DNA from 2 places in the Metasolibacillus sp. FSL K6-0083 genome. Region 2 is predicted to be linked to the other one. Evidence: riboswitches for the same ligand, from Rfam matches in the RefSeq annotation. Region 2 holds a riboswitch; the other holds the start of a gene.
What was found. A riboswitch is a leader RNA that binds a small molecule or an ion and turns the genes downstream of it on or off. The one in region 2 is predicted to bind cobalamin.
Positions count from the first base shown of each region.

Region 1: linked by a shared signal. The riboswitch ahead of MHB51_RS09335 (ABC transporter substrate-binding protein) and the one ahead of MHB51_RS17045 (DUF4430 domain-containing protein) in region 2 are both predicted to bind cobalamin.

Region 1 is NZ_CP152046.1:2,000,358-2,008,777, reverse strand. Features, by position in the region: gene MHB51_RS09360 (acyl-CoA dehydrogenase family protein) at 206-1,384, shown strand; gene MHB51_RS09355 (transporter substrate-binding domain-containing protein) at 1,374-2,231, shown strand; gene MHB51_RS09350 (amino acid ABC transporter permease) at 2,312-3,022, shown strand; gene MHB51_RS09345 (amino acid ABC transporter permease) at 3,035-3,748, shown strand; gene MHB51_RS09340 (amino acid ABC transporter ATP-binding protein) at 3,768-4,523, shown strand; cobalamin riboswitch at 4,603-4,785, shown strand; gene MHB51_RS09335 (ABC transporter substrate-binding protein) at 4,896-5,858, shown strand; gene MHB51_RS09330 (iron ABC transporter permease) at 6,258-7,262, shown strand; gene MHB51_RS09325 (adenosylcobinamide amidohydrolase) at 7,262-8,420, shown strand, end outside.
Region 2 is NZ_CP152046.1:3,645,086-3,653,505, reverse strand. Features, by position in the region: gene kynA (tryptophan 2,3-dioxygenase) at 1-109, opposite strand, end outside; gene kynB (arylformamidase) at 109-732, opposite strand; gene kynU (kynureninase) at 732-2,003, opposite strand; cobalamin riboswitch at 2,325-2,524, shown strand; gene MHB51_RS17045 (DUF4430 domain-containing protein) at 2,686-3,405, shown strand; gene MHB51_RS17040 (S-layer homology domain-containing protein) at 3,484-7,416, shown strand; gene MHB51_RS17035 (S-layer homology domain-containing protein) at 7,665-8,420, shown strand, end outside.

The sequences.
Region 1 (8,420 bases), 1.6 Mb from region 2:
GCGTTTGCGTGTTTTCAAACTTTCTTTATTTTAAAATACCAGCATTTAATTTTTATTTTAAAAGCTATGGCATATATGCTTTTTTTGAATAATATATAAAACCTATAAAAAAACTTGGTATAAACTATTGACTTCCATTTTTGCTAGTCGTACAATCAATTTCAACATCATTCAAAATTGATTGAAAATTAGGGAGGCTATTATTGTGAGTAAACAGCTTTTCATTAAAACAACAGAACAGCGACAATGGTTAGAGAAAATTGCTACGTTGGAGGAGACGTTTAAAAGTCGCTCGCAGCAAATTGATGAGCTTGGGAGCTTCCCGCATGAAAATATTCGTGCATTAAGGGAGATTGGTTATACGAAAATTACATTGCCAAAGCAGCTTGGCGGCGAGGGCTTCACTATTTATGATGCAGTTTTATTGCATGAAACGTTGGCTAGCTATGATGCAAGTACAGCGCTCACTATAGGCTGGACGCTGTTAACTGTAGGTGATTTATTTGAACATGAGGAATGGGAGCCTGCGATGCTACAAAAATTTGCGCAGGAAGTAGCGAACGGCGCAATTATTAATCGTGCGGTTAGCGAGTTTGCTATGGGTAGTCCGACACGTGGTGGCAGACCGACAACGACTGCAAAGAAAACGGCGGAAGGCTGGTTAATTAATGGGCGTAAAAACTATACAACAGGTGCACCAGAGCTGGATTATTTTTTAACATCTGCTTGGATAGAGGAGCAAGAGAAAATTGGATTTTTCCTTATTCCACACAAAGCCAAAGGTGTCACAATCGATGAAACATGGGATGTAATTGCGATGCGTGGTACAGGTAGCCATGATTTAGTATTGCAAAATGTAGAGCTAAAGCCATCTGATTTGGTTGAAATTCCGAGTTATTCTACAGGTTTTAAGGTGAATGGTTGGGCATTATTAGTTCCTGCTACTTATTTAGGTATCGCACAAGCTGCACGTGATTATGCTGTTCATTTTGCGACAACACATAAACCAAATAGCTTAAATGGTCCGATAAGCGACTTGCCAAATGTGCAAGCACTCATTGGAGAAATTGAATTAGCACTGGCAACAGCACGCTTCACATTGTACGGGGCGGCAGAGGCTTATATAAATCCGACTCGTAAACAGTTTGTGCAGCAAGAACTCAATATTGCCAAGCATGTTGTGACAAATAATGCATTGCAAATTGTGGATAAGGCGATGCGCTTAGTTGGTGCAAAAAGCTTGCAACGCAATAATCCACTGCAGCGTTATTATCGTGATGTGAGGGCAGGCTTACACAATCCACCAATGGATGATATGACAATAAAAAAGTTGGCTGAAGCAGCTATTCAACAAGCAAAAGGAGAGACTTTACATGTTAATTAAAAAAATATTACAGTTTACAGCAATCAGCTTTGCAGCGGTTTCTATACTAGTGGCGTGCAGTGACGGCGAGGGTGCTACAACGTCAAATGGAGAAGCGGTGAAAAAAGTAAAGGTAGCTTATGACCAGTCAGGCAAGCCAATGACTTATATTGATGAAAACGGTAATCCAACAGGCTATGACGTTGAAGTAATGAAATTAGTTGATGAAATTTTAGAAGATTACGAGTTTGAATTTGTTGGAACGTCCAACGATGATTTATTAATCGGTGTTGAGCAAGGGAAGTATCAGGTAGGTGTGAAAAATGCCTTCTGGACAGAGGAGCGAACAGCAAAATTTATTTTTCCACAGGAGTTTTTAGGATTAAGTAGTGCAGGGCTTGTTGTAAAAAAAGAAAATGCCCATATTAAAAATTTAAGTGACTTTGCTTCAGCAGGGTTTACGCTAGCGCCAATCGCGGCAAATAACGCCCAGTATACAGTCATTGCTGAATACAATGAAGCGAATCCGGATAACCAAGTCAAGCTACAGGCAGGGGAGGAGTTTTCGGTTGATGTTGTGCAATGGGTGAATGAAGGGCGTGTAGATGGTGGTGTACAAATCGAAGGTAGCTTTAACGGTCAAGTATTAACGGAGGGCGGCCCGTATCATCATTTAAAGGATGAGGTTGTGTATAACGAGTTTGCAGTAATTAAAACATGGCCGCTATTTAATAAAAAGGAGCAGGAATTCGCAGATGCCTATGATAAAGCAATTCAGCAGTTAAAGGAAACGGATGCGCTAAATAAGCTAAGCGAACAATTTTACGGTAAGGATTTATTCAAAGTGCTAGATTCTGTAAAACGTTAGATTAATTGAATAGCTAAGGGAGAGCATATGCAACCTGCTTTCCCAAGAGCTGCATACATAATGAATCGGTGGTGAGATGAATGGAAAAATACTTTGATATCACTTATTTATGGTCAGCGCTTCCACAGCTATTGCCATTTTTATTTGTGACATTATATGTTGCTGCTCTTGCGGTCGTTTTTGGTAGTGTTGCTGGATTGGTACTAGCGATGGCGAAATTGAGCAATCATGCATTGCTGCGTTGGCTTGCGAATGGCTATACAACAATTATTCGTTGTACACCTTCGATCGTATTATTATTTCTTGTGTACTACGGGGTTCCGGCATTCGCTGAAAATTTATTAAATATCAATTTGCATAATGTGCATACAGGTGTTTTTGTAGTGATAACATTTAGCTTACAGTTTGCGGCGATGATGTCCGAGGTAATTCGTTCTTCTTATTTAGCAATTGATAGAGGACAGCATGAGGCAGCTGTTAGCGTCGGTCTCACACCACTGCAAGCCTATCGACGCATTGTTTTTCCACAAGCATTTGTTGTTGCCATACCGAATTTTGGCAATGGCTTAATTGCGGTATTACAGGAAGGGGCACTTGCCTATACGATAGGCTTTATCGATATTGTAGGAAAGGCAAATTTAATTATTGCGAATAACTATGGTACGCATACGTTAGAAATTTTTATGGCTTTAGCTATTATTTATTGGATTTTGTCGATTACGTTAGAGAAGCTATTTGCAAAATTGGAGCGAGCATTTAGCAAAGGGAAGAGCTCAATCAAGGCGACATAAGGAGTGATGTGCATGGATTTTATTAATATAGCATTTTTAATAGATACCTTTTGGGTTGCGCTTAGCGGTGTGCCAATTGCGTTATTGGTAACGATTGTATCGCTTATATTAGCAATACCTTTAGCTTTTCTACTTGCCATGTCGCGTATTTATGAAGTGCCGATTATTAACCGCTTAACAAAAATTTATGTGTCTTTTGTGCGTGGCACGCCAGTAATTATTCAAATTTTTGTGCTCTACAGCAGCATCCCACTCATTTTAGCAGGTCTATTTGAAAAATATAATATCAATTACTCCATTTATGATGTGAATCCATTATGGTATGCCCTTATTATATTTACGTTTAATACAGCCGCGGTGTTAACGGAAGTGTTTCGCTCGGCATTGCAAACTGTGCCTAACGGTCAGCTAGAGGCGGCATATTCTGTTGGTTTGACAACAGCGCAGGCTTACTGGCGTATTGTCATCCCACAATCTTTGGTAGCGGCGTTACCTAATTTATGTACTGCAACGATTAATTTGATTAAGGCGACATCGCTTGGTTATGCCATTTCGTTACAGGAAATTACATTGAAGGCGAAGGTTGCTGCGAATGTTGGCTACAATTATTTAGAGGCATATATCGATATTTTCATTGTTTATTTAATTTTATGTATGACGGTAGAGTATTTATTTAAACGCTATGAACGCTATTTAAGTCGCTATAAAATGAATCTTCAAAGTTAAATGTAAAGGGGGAGAGCTGATGCTACAAATTACAAATATTCATAAATCATTCGGGCGCAATGAGATTTTAAAGGGCGTTGATTTAACTGTTTCAAAAGGGGATGTTGTTGTTATTTTAGGTCCCAGTGGTTCAGGTAAAACAACATTGCTGCGCTGTATTAATTTTTTGGAGCGTGCGGATAAAGGAACGGCGAGCTTTGGTGAAATAACAGTTGATTTAAGAAATGCCTCTAAAAAGGAAGTGCTTGCTGTACGTAAAAAAACCGCCTTTGTATTTCAAAATTATAATTTATTTCATAATAAAACGGCACTGGAAAATGTCGCAGAAGGCTTAATTATAGGTAGGAAAATGAATAAGGAGAAAGCGTATGGACTTGCGAAAGAGGCACTCGATCAAGTAGGTTTGACGCATAAATATGATGCCTACCCAAGTCAATTATCTGGTGGTCAGCAGCAGCGGGTTGGTATAGCCCGAGCTATTGTATTATCGCCTGATGTAATTTTATTTGATGAGCCGACATCAGCGCTTGACCCCGAGCTTGTAGGGGAAGTTTTAGAGGTCATGAAAACAATCGCGAAGTCTGGCACAACGATGATTGTCGTCACACATGAAATGTCATTTGCGCGAGATGTAGCAAGCCATGTCATTTTTATGGATGGAGGTCAAATTGTTGAGGAAGGCTCCGCGCATGAGATTTTTGTACAACCAAAAGAGGAGCGCACAAAGCAGTTTTTACGTCGCGTACTACCTGAAGAGTATAACTACCATATTTAGCACCTACACAATCTCAATTTTTTCGCTATAATTAAAGTGGAGACATTGAGATTTTATTCATTGTCAAAGATAAAAAAGTTCATAGTGAAGCACAAAAGGTTCCTTGTAGATGATAAGGAGTAAAAGGGAAATCAGTGAAAATCTGATGCGGTCCCGCCACTGTAAATGCTAGTTTCTAGCGGTATGCCACTGAATTTTCGGGAAGGCGCTAGAGATGTATGATGCATAAGCCAGGAGACCTGCCTTTCGTGTAAAGCCAATGACAACCTACGAGGATAGGGTGGCGCCGCTATTTTAATAGTGCCCTATTATAATCTCTCGTATTTGTCGAGGGATTTTTTTGTTATTTTGTTTAATTAGGAGGAATTAGAAGTGAAAAAGTTTTGGTCAATTATAATGACGATGCTGTTAGCAACAGGCTTGCTTGCAGCGTGTGGACAGGATGACAATAAGGAGCCACAAACGCAAGGTGAGCAGCAAACAGAAGTACAGCAAGAAACGGACGAGCTCGCAGCAGCCTTTCCTGCGACAGTAACAGATGCTTTAGGCAGAGAGGTTACGCTTGAGCGTGCACCAGAAAAAATCATCTCTTTAACACCATCAAATACAGAAATTTTATTTGCTTTAAATTTAGAAAATGAGGTTGTTGGCGTCAACGATATTGATGATTATCCACCAGCAGTAGCTGAAAAAGAAAGAGTCGGTAGCATGGAATACAATGTTGAAAAAATCGTCTCCTTACAGCCCGATATTGTTTTTGCACATGAATCAAGCATGTTCGCAGTTGAGCCAGCATTAGAGCAATTAGAAGCAGCGGGCGTAACGGTGTTCGTCGTTAAAAATGCGGCAACATTTGAAGAAACATATATGACAATGGAACAAATCGGTACTTTAACAGGTAAAGTAGAAGAAGCAGAGAAAATGGTGGAATCTATTAAAACGAAGCTAGCTGATATACAGGCAAAAGTGGAAGGACAAGAAGAAAAATCAGCTTTCGTTGTTGTTGGTATGACACCAGATATTTATGCAGTTGGTCAAAACACATTTATGGATGAGATGCTAAAAGCAATCAATATTAAAAACGTTGTTGAAGCAGATGAATGGCCAATGTATAGTCCAGAGGATTTTGTTGCAAGCAATCCAAGCACAATTATCGTGACATACGCAGAAGATGTGGACGCAGTTTTAAATAACCCAGCATTTGCTGAAATGGATGCGGTGAAAAACGGCGCAGTTTACACTGTAGATGGCAGTATGACAAGCCGTCAAGGTCCTCGCATTGCGGATGGGGTAGAATCAATTGCAAAGGCAATGTATCCAGAAATTTTTAAATAAAGTGAAACTTCAATCAGTGGGATTCCTCATCCCCACTGATTGTTAGTTGACCCACTCGGGCATTTACGGGCAGTTAATCTCGCACTTATCTTTTAGCGTATTGTCACTTAAGTCTTGAAGTGGGCGTTTTACTGCCCGTTAATGCGGGATAAATCTGGATGAGGGCTGCCTAAAAGAATTATAAGAAATTGAATATTTGTTGATTATTCCAAATAAAGGGGACATCTAAAAAAACGTCTATAATCGGCGTTTTGGACGATGACTTTTTGGTAAAAGGTTTATTCCTAAGCGATAGAGAAGAAACGAAAATCTCCCTTTTAATATGATACCAATACAAAATTCCCTTTTTGGATAGTCCTACTCCAGAATAAGCGTTTATTTAAAGGCAGGCGATTCTATTTGAGTCAAAATAAAAAGGCAGTAATTGCATATGTCATATCAATTGCATTACTACTCATAAGTATATGGTTAGGAGTTGCGGTAGGTTCAGTGAACATACCGCTATCTACTTTATGGGATAGAGAGGCTGACCCAACCGCCTACAGTATTTTATGGAATATTCGAATGCCTAGAGTAATGCTTGCTGCGCTCGTTGGTGCGTCGCTGGCGATAGCGGGGGCAGCATTTCAAGGTTTATTAAAAAACCCACTCGCTGATCCATATACGCTCGGTATCTCGTCAGGGGCCTCTGTCGGTGCAGTGGCAACTATTTATTTTTCAGTATCGCTTCCGATGCTTGGCGTTTTCACATTGCCGATTTTTAGTATGCTTGGCGCAGCGATAACAATGATAATTGTGATGACTTTTGCGCGCCTTGTTGACCGAACGATGAAAATGGAGACATTAATATTAACTGGGGTTATTTTTAGCTCTTTTTTAGGTTCCTGTATTTCTTTAATGATTGCGTTGACAGGGGAGCAGCTACGAATGATTATGGGCTGGCTACTTGGTAGCGTTTCGATGCGCGGCTGGCCATATGTGCAAATGATTATCCCGTTCGTTATTATCGGTGTACTTTTAATTTGGTTAAACCGTCGTGAGTTGAATGCGATGGTTTACGGAGAAGAGCGTGCAAAGCATTTAGGCGTTGATGTGAAGCGCAGTAAATATATTATTTTAGCTGGTGGTTCTATACTGACAGGTGCTGCGGTTGCCGTCTCTGGTACGATTGGTTTCGTTGGGCTTGTCGTGCCACATATGGTGCGCATGCTTGTCGGCGCAGACCACCGTTTGCTGCTAATTTTATCGCTCATTAATGGCGCAAGCCTTCTCGTGATTTGCGATTTAGTGTCACGTACAATCATTGCGCCAACAGAGCTGCCTATTGGGGTCATTACAGCATTTATCGGTGCGCCCATTTTTGCTTATATTTTTTACAAGCAACGTAGAAAAGGGGGAGCATAATGCTACAAGTAGAGCAAATTTCTGGTGGCTACGGTGCGACACCGATTATTAAAAATGTTTCATTCACAGTATCTAAAGGGAAAATACTGGGGATTCTCGGACCGAATGGTAGTGGCAAATCTACATTGTTAAAGGTGATTAGCGGCGTTTTACCTACAATAAGTGGACAAATTTTACTCGATGGTAAGGGAATTGATGCCTATTCAACGAAGGAGCTTGCGAAAAAAATGGCTGTACTGCCTCAGTTACATGCTAACGCTTTTTCCAATTCTGTACGTGATGCGGTGTCGCTCGGTCGTTATCCGCATCAATCTAGTTTCTTTGCCAGTTGGTCGGAGCAAGATGAGCAGGCTGTACAAACGGCGATGCGACAAACAGGTGTGCAACAATATGAGCATGCTTATTTGGAATATTTATCGGGCGGTGAGCAGCAGCGTACTTTTATCGCACAGGCACTTGCGCAATGTGCGAATCTTTTATTGCTTGATGAGCCGACAAATCATTTAGATATTGCGCATCAGCAGCAAATATTAGATATGATTCGCAAACAAGCGTTAGAATGTGAATTAACGGTAGTATCAGTTTTTCACGATATGAACTTAGCGGCATTGTATTGTGACGAGCTTTTGTTAATGGATAAGGGGCAAGTCAAGGCATTCGGCAAGCCGCATGAGGTGTTACTAGAAGCGCAAATTGCAGAGGTCTACGGGGCAAGGGTGACTACATATGCACATCCCGAGCTACCAAAGCCTCAAGTAACGCAGCTACCAAGGCTCAAGCAGGAAAATGTATTCGCGCCGGTGACGAAGGAGCATTTCGCAATAACGGACAGCTATGTGCACTTTCAAGCGGAGGCACCGCTAAAGGTTGTATCATCAGCAGTTTATAATGCAGGTATGGGCTGGTATACGACCTTTATTAATCGCACTGTCGAAACTACTTATCATGCTGAAAATATGAAGGACGAGGTAGAGTCATTTTTAAGGGCTCATAACTTGGTGCTGACGAATACAGTGGTTATGCTTACAGCACTTGCTGCAAAAAATGCTGTAATTGAATCATATGCGGATGGACTTGTGCTCATTGCAGTCACAGCCGGCATAGACAATGCTGTAGATGTGACAAGAGCCTATGAGCAAGAGGAGCAGCCGCATATCG
Region 2 (8,420 bases):
GACAAGCTAAAACCTCGTTTAAATGTAAATAATCTGTATAGGTCATACGGTCTTTGAAATCCGTAACGATTTTTTTCTCATCTTCAAATGGCTTGTAATTGTTCGACATTATTGCTCCTCCTCTTTGATGACTGCTCTTACAGGACTACCATCTGCTCCTTCTATTAATAGAGGTAAAATAATCATCTCATAGCGCCCTGCTTTGATATGCTCAAGCAATAAGTTTTCTACTATATAAATGTCACTTTCTACTAGCGCATGATGTATTGGTAGCTCCTTTGAAGTTACTTTATCAACTGATGGCACATCCACTCCAATTAAATTAATGCCGCTTTCTTTTAAATACGCTACAGTTTCTATTGTTAGTGTAGGTACTTCCTGAGGAAAAATATGTGCGTTAGCTAGCGTTTTTGTTTTAAAAAATACAGCATTTACTCCTGTAATTTTCCCTGCAACATGCGACATTTCAATAAATTCACTATCCAAGCATTCCACAACGACCACTTTTCCGATACAGCGCTCTAAATCAAGCTGCTCAAATGTCTGTCCATTGTTATCAAAATGAAATGGTGCGTCCATATGCGTGCCTGAGTGAAGGCTCATCTGTAGCATACCGACATTGACAGAGCCTGTTTGCTCCTTTGTTGCAACCGTTTCATAGATGAATTTTGTATCGCCTGCCCATGTCGCGATATTTTTGTTCAACGGCTGTGTAATATCAATCCACCCCATTACGCTACAATCTCTCTTTCATTCGTAAATTTCTCATATGCTTTCGTTTCCATAATATCCTTTAAAATTTCAAAACATTTATACACTTCTTCAAATGTGTTATACATTGCAACTGCCGCTAAGCGAATCCCCTGTGGTGCACGGAAGTCAGGAATAACACCGCGCTCCTTCAATGCCTTGCAAATGCGTGCGGCATCTGGATGCTCTAGATAAATATGACCACCACGCCTTTCATGCTCTACTGGGCTACACACTTTAAAGCTATATTCACCAAGCATATCCTCCACGCATTGCAGCATGTAATCTGATAATGCCAACGAACGCTTTCGCACATTATCAATGCCCATTTCATTAAACAACCCAAGCGCTCCTAACAATGGCGCCATACTCAACACATTTGGTGTTCCTACCTGAAAGCCCCCAGCCTCAAATGCTGGCTCAAATGTATGACTCATCGTAAATTGCTTTTCTTTATTTGAGCCAAACCAGCCAGCTAAGCCCGGTGCTGTCCCAAAATGCTTCTCATGCACAAAAAGAGCCCCTGTACTACCCGGTCCGCCATTCAAATGCTTATACGTGCACCAAAAAGCAAAATCCACATTCCAGTCATGTAAATGATGTACAACTGAGCCAACTGAATGACATAAATCAAAGCCAATTATAATACCACGTTCATGTGCTGCCTTCGTTAATTGCTCCATATTTAAAATTTGCCCACTGCGATAAAGCACACCCGGTAAAACAATTAATGCTACTTCATCTGTCATTGCCGCAATAATATCTTCTTCATCTAGCATTTGCCCATCTCGTGATGCCACACGAATTAAATGTGACTCATCATAACCCTTTAATGCTAGTTGTGATTTTAAAGCATAAATATCAGAGGGGAAATTTAATTCATCCGCTAAAATCTTCGTTCTCTTTCCCTCTGGCTTGTAAAATGTTGCAACGAGCTGATGTAAATTGCTCGTTGTCGAGCCAGTGACAACTACCTCTTCCTTTTGTGCGCCTACAATTTGTGCCATTTGTGCACCAAGCTTCTCGGCAAGGAAAAACCAAGCATGCTCGCCCTTTGTCCAACCATCAATACCGTATTCTTTCCATGAATTCATCAAGCTGTGTAACGTCTTTTCTGCGCGCTTTGACATCAGCCCTAATGAATTGCCATCGAAATAAATACGCCCCTCTTGCATATAAAACTCCTCCCGCATTGAGGCAATTTCATATGTTTCATCTAAGCGTTTGGCATATGCCCATGTGTTTGCTGTCATGCGTCAGCCACCCCTCTTCTTATTTTTAACACTCAAATTGATAGTAACATTCATAAGGATGTGAGAAAACCTTTATATTGAGCTATTAAATAGCCTTAATATTATGACAGGAAAAGAGAATGGAAATTTTGAGCCAAAAGTTCCATTAACTCATGGACAAACGGCAAAAATACTAAAAAGAACGCTACAAATTGCAAATATGATGTAATATTTTAAATTTAAAGGAGGCCATCTGAAACATTTATTATTTCAGATGGTCTTTTCTCTTTTTCTAACTATTTCGAAAACCAGAGAATTATGCTACACTTACCAATAAGTGAATAGTAACTGCAGAATAAAGGTGCTCAATTTATGAGCTTAATAGGGAATTCGGTGCAAAACCGAAGCTGTTTCCGCAACTGTAAGTGTAGATGACTACAGAGTATACCACTGTCCAACGAGGAAAAATGCCTCTAGTAGATGGGAAGGTTCTGAACTAGGATACACGAGCCAGGAGACCTGCCTTTATTTCATCGTATTAACTCTCTTCGGAAGCTAGGAGAACTTACGGCAAATAGACGGACAGGCACACTATGCCTATTTTCTGTTTTCCATGAGATGCTTCCCCTTTTTGGAGGAGCATCTTTTTATTTTTGAGTTAACTGCAAAACATTCACGAAATAAAAAATAGGAGGTTTTGTAAATGGTTCAATTCAAAAAATGGTGGCATCTAGCGTTTGCCCTGCTTTTGGCAGTTTCGCTCGTATCACCAGCAGCAAGTGCGGCGGTATTACAGCCGGTAAGTCAAGAAGTACTATCAGCAGACTTTGATGTTCAATTATCAGTGACTGGTTTGTACGATGAGATATTAGGAGAAACAACTGTAAATGTCCAAGACGGAACAACTGCACTAGAGCTTGTAGAGCAAACATTAGATGATGCTGGTATTCCTTATGTAGTAGTTTCTACTCAGTATGGTCCATATCTTCAATCAATTGATGGACGTGCTGCAGGCAGTTTGAATGGTTGGGATGGCTGGGTATACACAGTAAATGGCGATAGTCCTGATTATGGGTTAGCTGAGTATCAATTAGAGCCTGATGATGTAGTTCATATTTATTACACTACATGGGCTAAATTAGAAACAGCAAGTGCGATTGCTGTAAACGATAATAACCCGTCTATTACAGTAGATTTAACTGGTGATTTATTTATAACACCAGGCGCTTCGAATCTAGCAAACTGGACAATTAATACTGGAACAACGGCATTAACAGCTCAGTCTGTTACTGTGAATACCGACCAACAAGCAGTTATTACATTTGTAGGTCAAGCGCAAGCTGGCACTATTACCATTACTGCCTCAGCTAATGCATTATTAGGTGGTTCAGTAAGTGAGCCACTCGTAGTAGAAGTGCAATAACTAAGTAAATTAATACTGACAAGGTAAAATACTTTACCTTGTCAGTATTTAACTATTTTATCAAGGAGTGATTTTTAAATGGCTATATGGAAAAAACAACTACATATAGCGCTTGTCTTTATTTTAGTCTTATCGTTATTCTCTCCATCCAGTGTAATCAAAGCACAGCATTTTGAAGGAGAAATAGCCGAGCTAAATATTGAAAATGCTAATGATATCAGCGATAGTAATCTTGATAATTCGATAGAGCAAGATAATACTACGAAACCTGATAATGAAATAGAATTAGAAGATTCAACAAAGCTGGATAATGCACTTGAATCTGATAATGAGGCTGAATTAGAGCAGCAGACGCAAATAGATGATGCAGCAGGATTAACGTTTACTCCATTTATGGAGATTGCCCCCTTAGCAAGTAGCGATATTCAATTAAATAGAGAAGAACCATTACTATTACAAGTAGCTGAGACATTTGAACTTATAGCAACTACTTCAACAACAGATGATAGTGCAACAGTTGAATGGACTTCAAGTAATAACGGAATTGCAACGGTAGATAATGGGCTTGTAACTGCTAAGGAAATTGGTCGAGCAGTAATTACTGCTAAACTAGACGATACAACTAAAACAGTGGATGTATTTGTTATTTCACTTGAAGCGCAAGAAGCAATAAATTTCATTACCTCCTTACCAACAATTGAACGAGCAGATGATGCAACTTATCAACTATTGCTGGAAGCACGTGAACTAGATACGAAAGTAAAAGCACCCGCTCGTGCACTCTTATTGAATGACCTTCCTTATTTCGGTCTGTTACTTGAAAAAGAAATGGCATATTTTAAATTATATATGCAAGATCCTAATAATATTTTACCTGATCTTGAAGATATTATTTTAGATGATGGACTAAACAATAAGCTAGATGCATTACGTGAAAAATATGCTTCTCTTTTTAAATCTGGTTATAGAAAAGCTACAGATCCAGAAATACTTGCATTTAATGAAGTTCTTGTAGCTAAGGAAATCAAATACGCTATTCTTACTATCAACGAGCTTCCTCAATTAGAAGATATAGCATATAATTCAGCAACAAAAGAGCAACTAGAGCATGCGAGAAAAAAAGTTAAGGTCCTTTCTACGAATGATCAAAAAAAGGTAACAAATCATGAAGACCTTGTTAATAAAGAAATACGATATATTGAACTGTTCATTGATGCTATTGATATAAATGATCCGCTAGCAAAAGAATTAGTTGCAGAAGCAGAAAAAATTTGGAAAGCGTTACCTAATATCTATCCAAATGCCAAAGTTGATGGTGTATCAACTAAAGGGGTTGCCAATTATCCCGTTCTCCTTGATAAAAAGAAAATGCTTAGTGCTGAAGATGATATTAACAAAGTTATCGCTAAAATCGATGCATTACCTTCTGTAGAAATGCTCGTTTGGGCTGATATATTAAAAGTAGCTGAGGCCCAGCTTGCTTATGATAAGTTATTAACTATTCATAAAAATCAAGTAACTAACTATGCTAAGCTTGAAGCTTTACAAAAACGTCTATTAGATTTACAACCGTCTACAGTTGAGGCATACAATGCAGTTGCTGATTATTTGACGGCAGGTTCATATGAGCCATCTTATAACTCTGAATGGACGATTTTAACATTAGCACGTGGCGATATGAATTTAGATAAATATGCGACTTATTATGATAAATACTATCGCAATATCGTCAGTCATGTAAAAGCAACAAATGGTGAAATAGATACTCAGGCAACGGATTGGGCTCGAGTAATTATTGCGCTTACGGCTATCGGGAAAGACCCTAGAGATGTAGCTGGTTATAATTTAGTTAATAAATTAGCAGATTTAAGTTTTGCTACAAAGCAAGGTGTAAATTCAGCCACTTATTCATTGATTGCACTGGATACTTGGAACTTTGAATTACCTGAAACAGCGACAACAACGCGTGATAAATTAATTCAAAACATTATATCAAAGGAAATAAAAAATGGTGGTGGATTTGCATTTAGCGGTAACGTTGCTGATCCAGATATGACAGGTATGGTACTTCAAGCATTAGCACCATATCAAAGCAATCCACAAGTACAAGCGGTAATAGATCGCTCAATAGCTAAATTAGCTGCGATACAAACAACGAATGGTGGCTATATATCGACAGCAGGAAGTCCTGAAACTGCTGAAAGTGTTGCTCAAGTTATAACAGCGCTTGCTAGCTTAGGTATTGATGTGAACAAAGATGAACGTTTCAATAAGATTATTGACAATGCTATGTCATTTAGCACTGGTGACGGTGGCTTTAAACATATTCATAGCTTATCAGCAAATGGCATGGCAACAGTGCAAATGGGCTATGCATTAGCAGCCTACAACCGTTTACTAAGTGGACAAACAACGCTATACGATATGTCAGATACGAAAGATAATCCATCTAAGCCTGACGACGGGGATGATAGCGATGAGGAGGAGCCTTCCCCTCCTGATAATAATGGAAATCCACCAACTGTTCCTTCTGAAAAAGAGGAAATTGGCTATGCAACGGTATCTATTCGAATTTCTTCCAATGAAGTACCGTTAAGAGCAACAGCAACTAAATTATTTGCTGGAGAAACGGCTTTTGATGTTTTAAGACGTGTAACTGAGGAAAATGGCATTGCACTAAGCTATCGCCAAACAGAGTATGGCGTATATATTGATGGTATCGCGGGTCTTTATGAATTCGACCGCGGGGCTTTAAGTGGTTGGATGTATCGAGTAAATGGTCATTTCCCTTCATACTCTGCTGCCAATTACGTTCTCTCTGCAAATGATTCTGTTGAATGGCTTTATACAACTGATTTAGGAAAAGATGTTGGTGGTTATGTTGACGGAATTGAAAGTGGCGGCGCTGGTGGTACTGTCTGCGCTGAGGATGATGAGGAATGCAAAGAAAAGCAATGTCCTGAAGGCGTGGAAGATTGTGAAACTGAACAAGCTGAAAATGTTGGGGAAACAACTGTAGTGGACAGTGCAGTTACTGAAATTACAGTTGAAGCTGGCAGCAACAAAGCAGTCATTACATCGGAAAATATTCAAGAATATCTTGAAAAGAATATTCAAACGCTTATCGTTCAAAGTGAAAATAACTTCAAAGTAGAAATTCCGACAGTTACATTTGCAGGAATTCAACTTGCGGAAGATGAAAACGTAGTAATTTCAGTCACTAAGCAGCCTGAAAATAACCAATTCACTGTCAACTTTGGAATCGAAACCGCTGATGGCAGATTAAAACCACTTTCAACAAAGCAAGATTACTTAAAAGTAACGATTCCTTCTAGTGATATTTCGCCAAAGACAGTTGTTTTACAACTTGTTGGTGGTCAATATAAAGCAGTACCACATAAAATCGTGGATGGTCAAATTATTGTATTAACGAAAACAAGCGGTACATTCGTTGTTACGGAAAGCTCAGTTACATTTAATGATATTGCCCATCTAGCAAACAAAGAGGAAATTGAGTATTTAGCAAGTCGTCTTGTTATTCAAGGTGTAACACCTGATACATTTGAACCGAATAAACCGATTACTCGTGCACAATTTGCAGCATTGGTCAGTCGCGCACTTGGCTTACAGCTAACAGGTGAAAATCCATTTAGCGATACTGATGGCAAATGGTATGAACGAGATGTTCAAGCTTTGTTTGAAGCAGGTATTACAAATGGGACGACTACTTCAACATTTGACCCAGAAGCGCATATTACACGTGAACAAGCTGCTGCCCTAATGGCTCGTGTACTTGAATATGTGAACTATCAGGCACAGACAGCTAGCGATACAAATTACAATGATCAAAATTTAATTAGCTCTGAATACCAATCGTATATCGAGCTATTAAATAGCCTTGATATTATGACAGGTAAGCCTGATGGCTCGTTTGACCCAAAATCTTCATTAACACGTGATCAAACAGCCAAAATTTTAAAACGTACATTAATGATTATAGATATGATGTAATTTTCTCCGTAAAAAAGGGGAACCTTGAAAGCATTGATTTTCAAACGATTCATACGACCATTTAAAAGGTTGTAAATACTGAATTGAACACCTTTTCTTTATTAAAATGAATAAGTAAAAATCAATTTTTCATTGTATCAAAGACAAGTCAAACTTTTTATACAGCCTTGTTGTGACAATATAGAAGCTAGGGCTGTCCAAAAGGTATATCCTTTTTGGATGGCCCTTTTAAGATGGAGGTCGATTAAATGAAGCAAAAATTATCTATGTTATTTATGATGTTACTTGCTCTAATGCTAATTGTAGCACCCGTTTCTGCACAAAATGCTTCGACGATAGATGCTTATAAAACAACTGGGCAATTTATGGTGACGAAAGCGCCAAATCCCTCTTTTGGGGATGAGTGGTTTATTATTGCGCTGGCACGCGGTGAATATGCTGTCCCAAAAGGTTATTACGATAAATACTATGCCAATGTCGTAAAGCATGTACAGGCGGTCAAAGGTGAACTACATAGCCGCAAATATACGGAGTATTCACGTTTAATTATTGCCCTCACTGCCATCGGAAAAGACCCGACAAATGTAGGTGGATATAATTTAGTTGACAAATTAGCCGATTTTGAAAAAGTCGTATGGCAAGGTCCTAATGGGGCTTATTTTGCACTTATCGCTTTAGATACATGGAATTTTGAACTTCCTAAAACAGCAACAACAACACGTGCCAAACTAATCGAGCATATTTTAGAGAAGCAATTGCCTGATGGGGGCTGGGATTTATCAGGAACAAAGGCAGACCCTGATATGACAGCGATGGCTATTCAAGCCCTTTCAACATATAAGGAGAAAACGGAAGTTAAAGCATCCATTGATAAGGCTCTTAACGCATTACAAAATTTGCAAGATAAAAATGGGAGCTACCAAAGCTGGGGCACAACTAATTTAGAAAGTGTAGCACAAGTCATTACAGCGCTTGCAAGCTTAAATATTGATGCCAATAAGGAA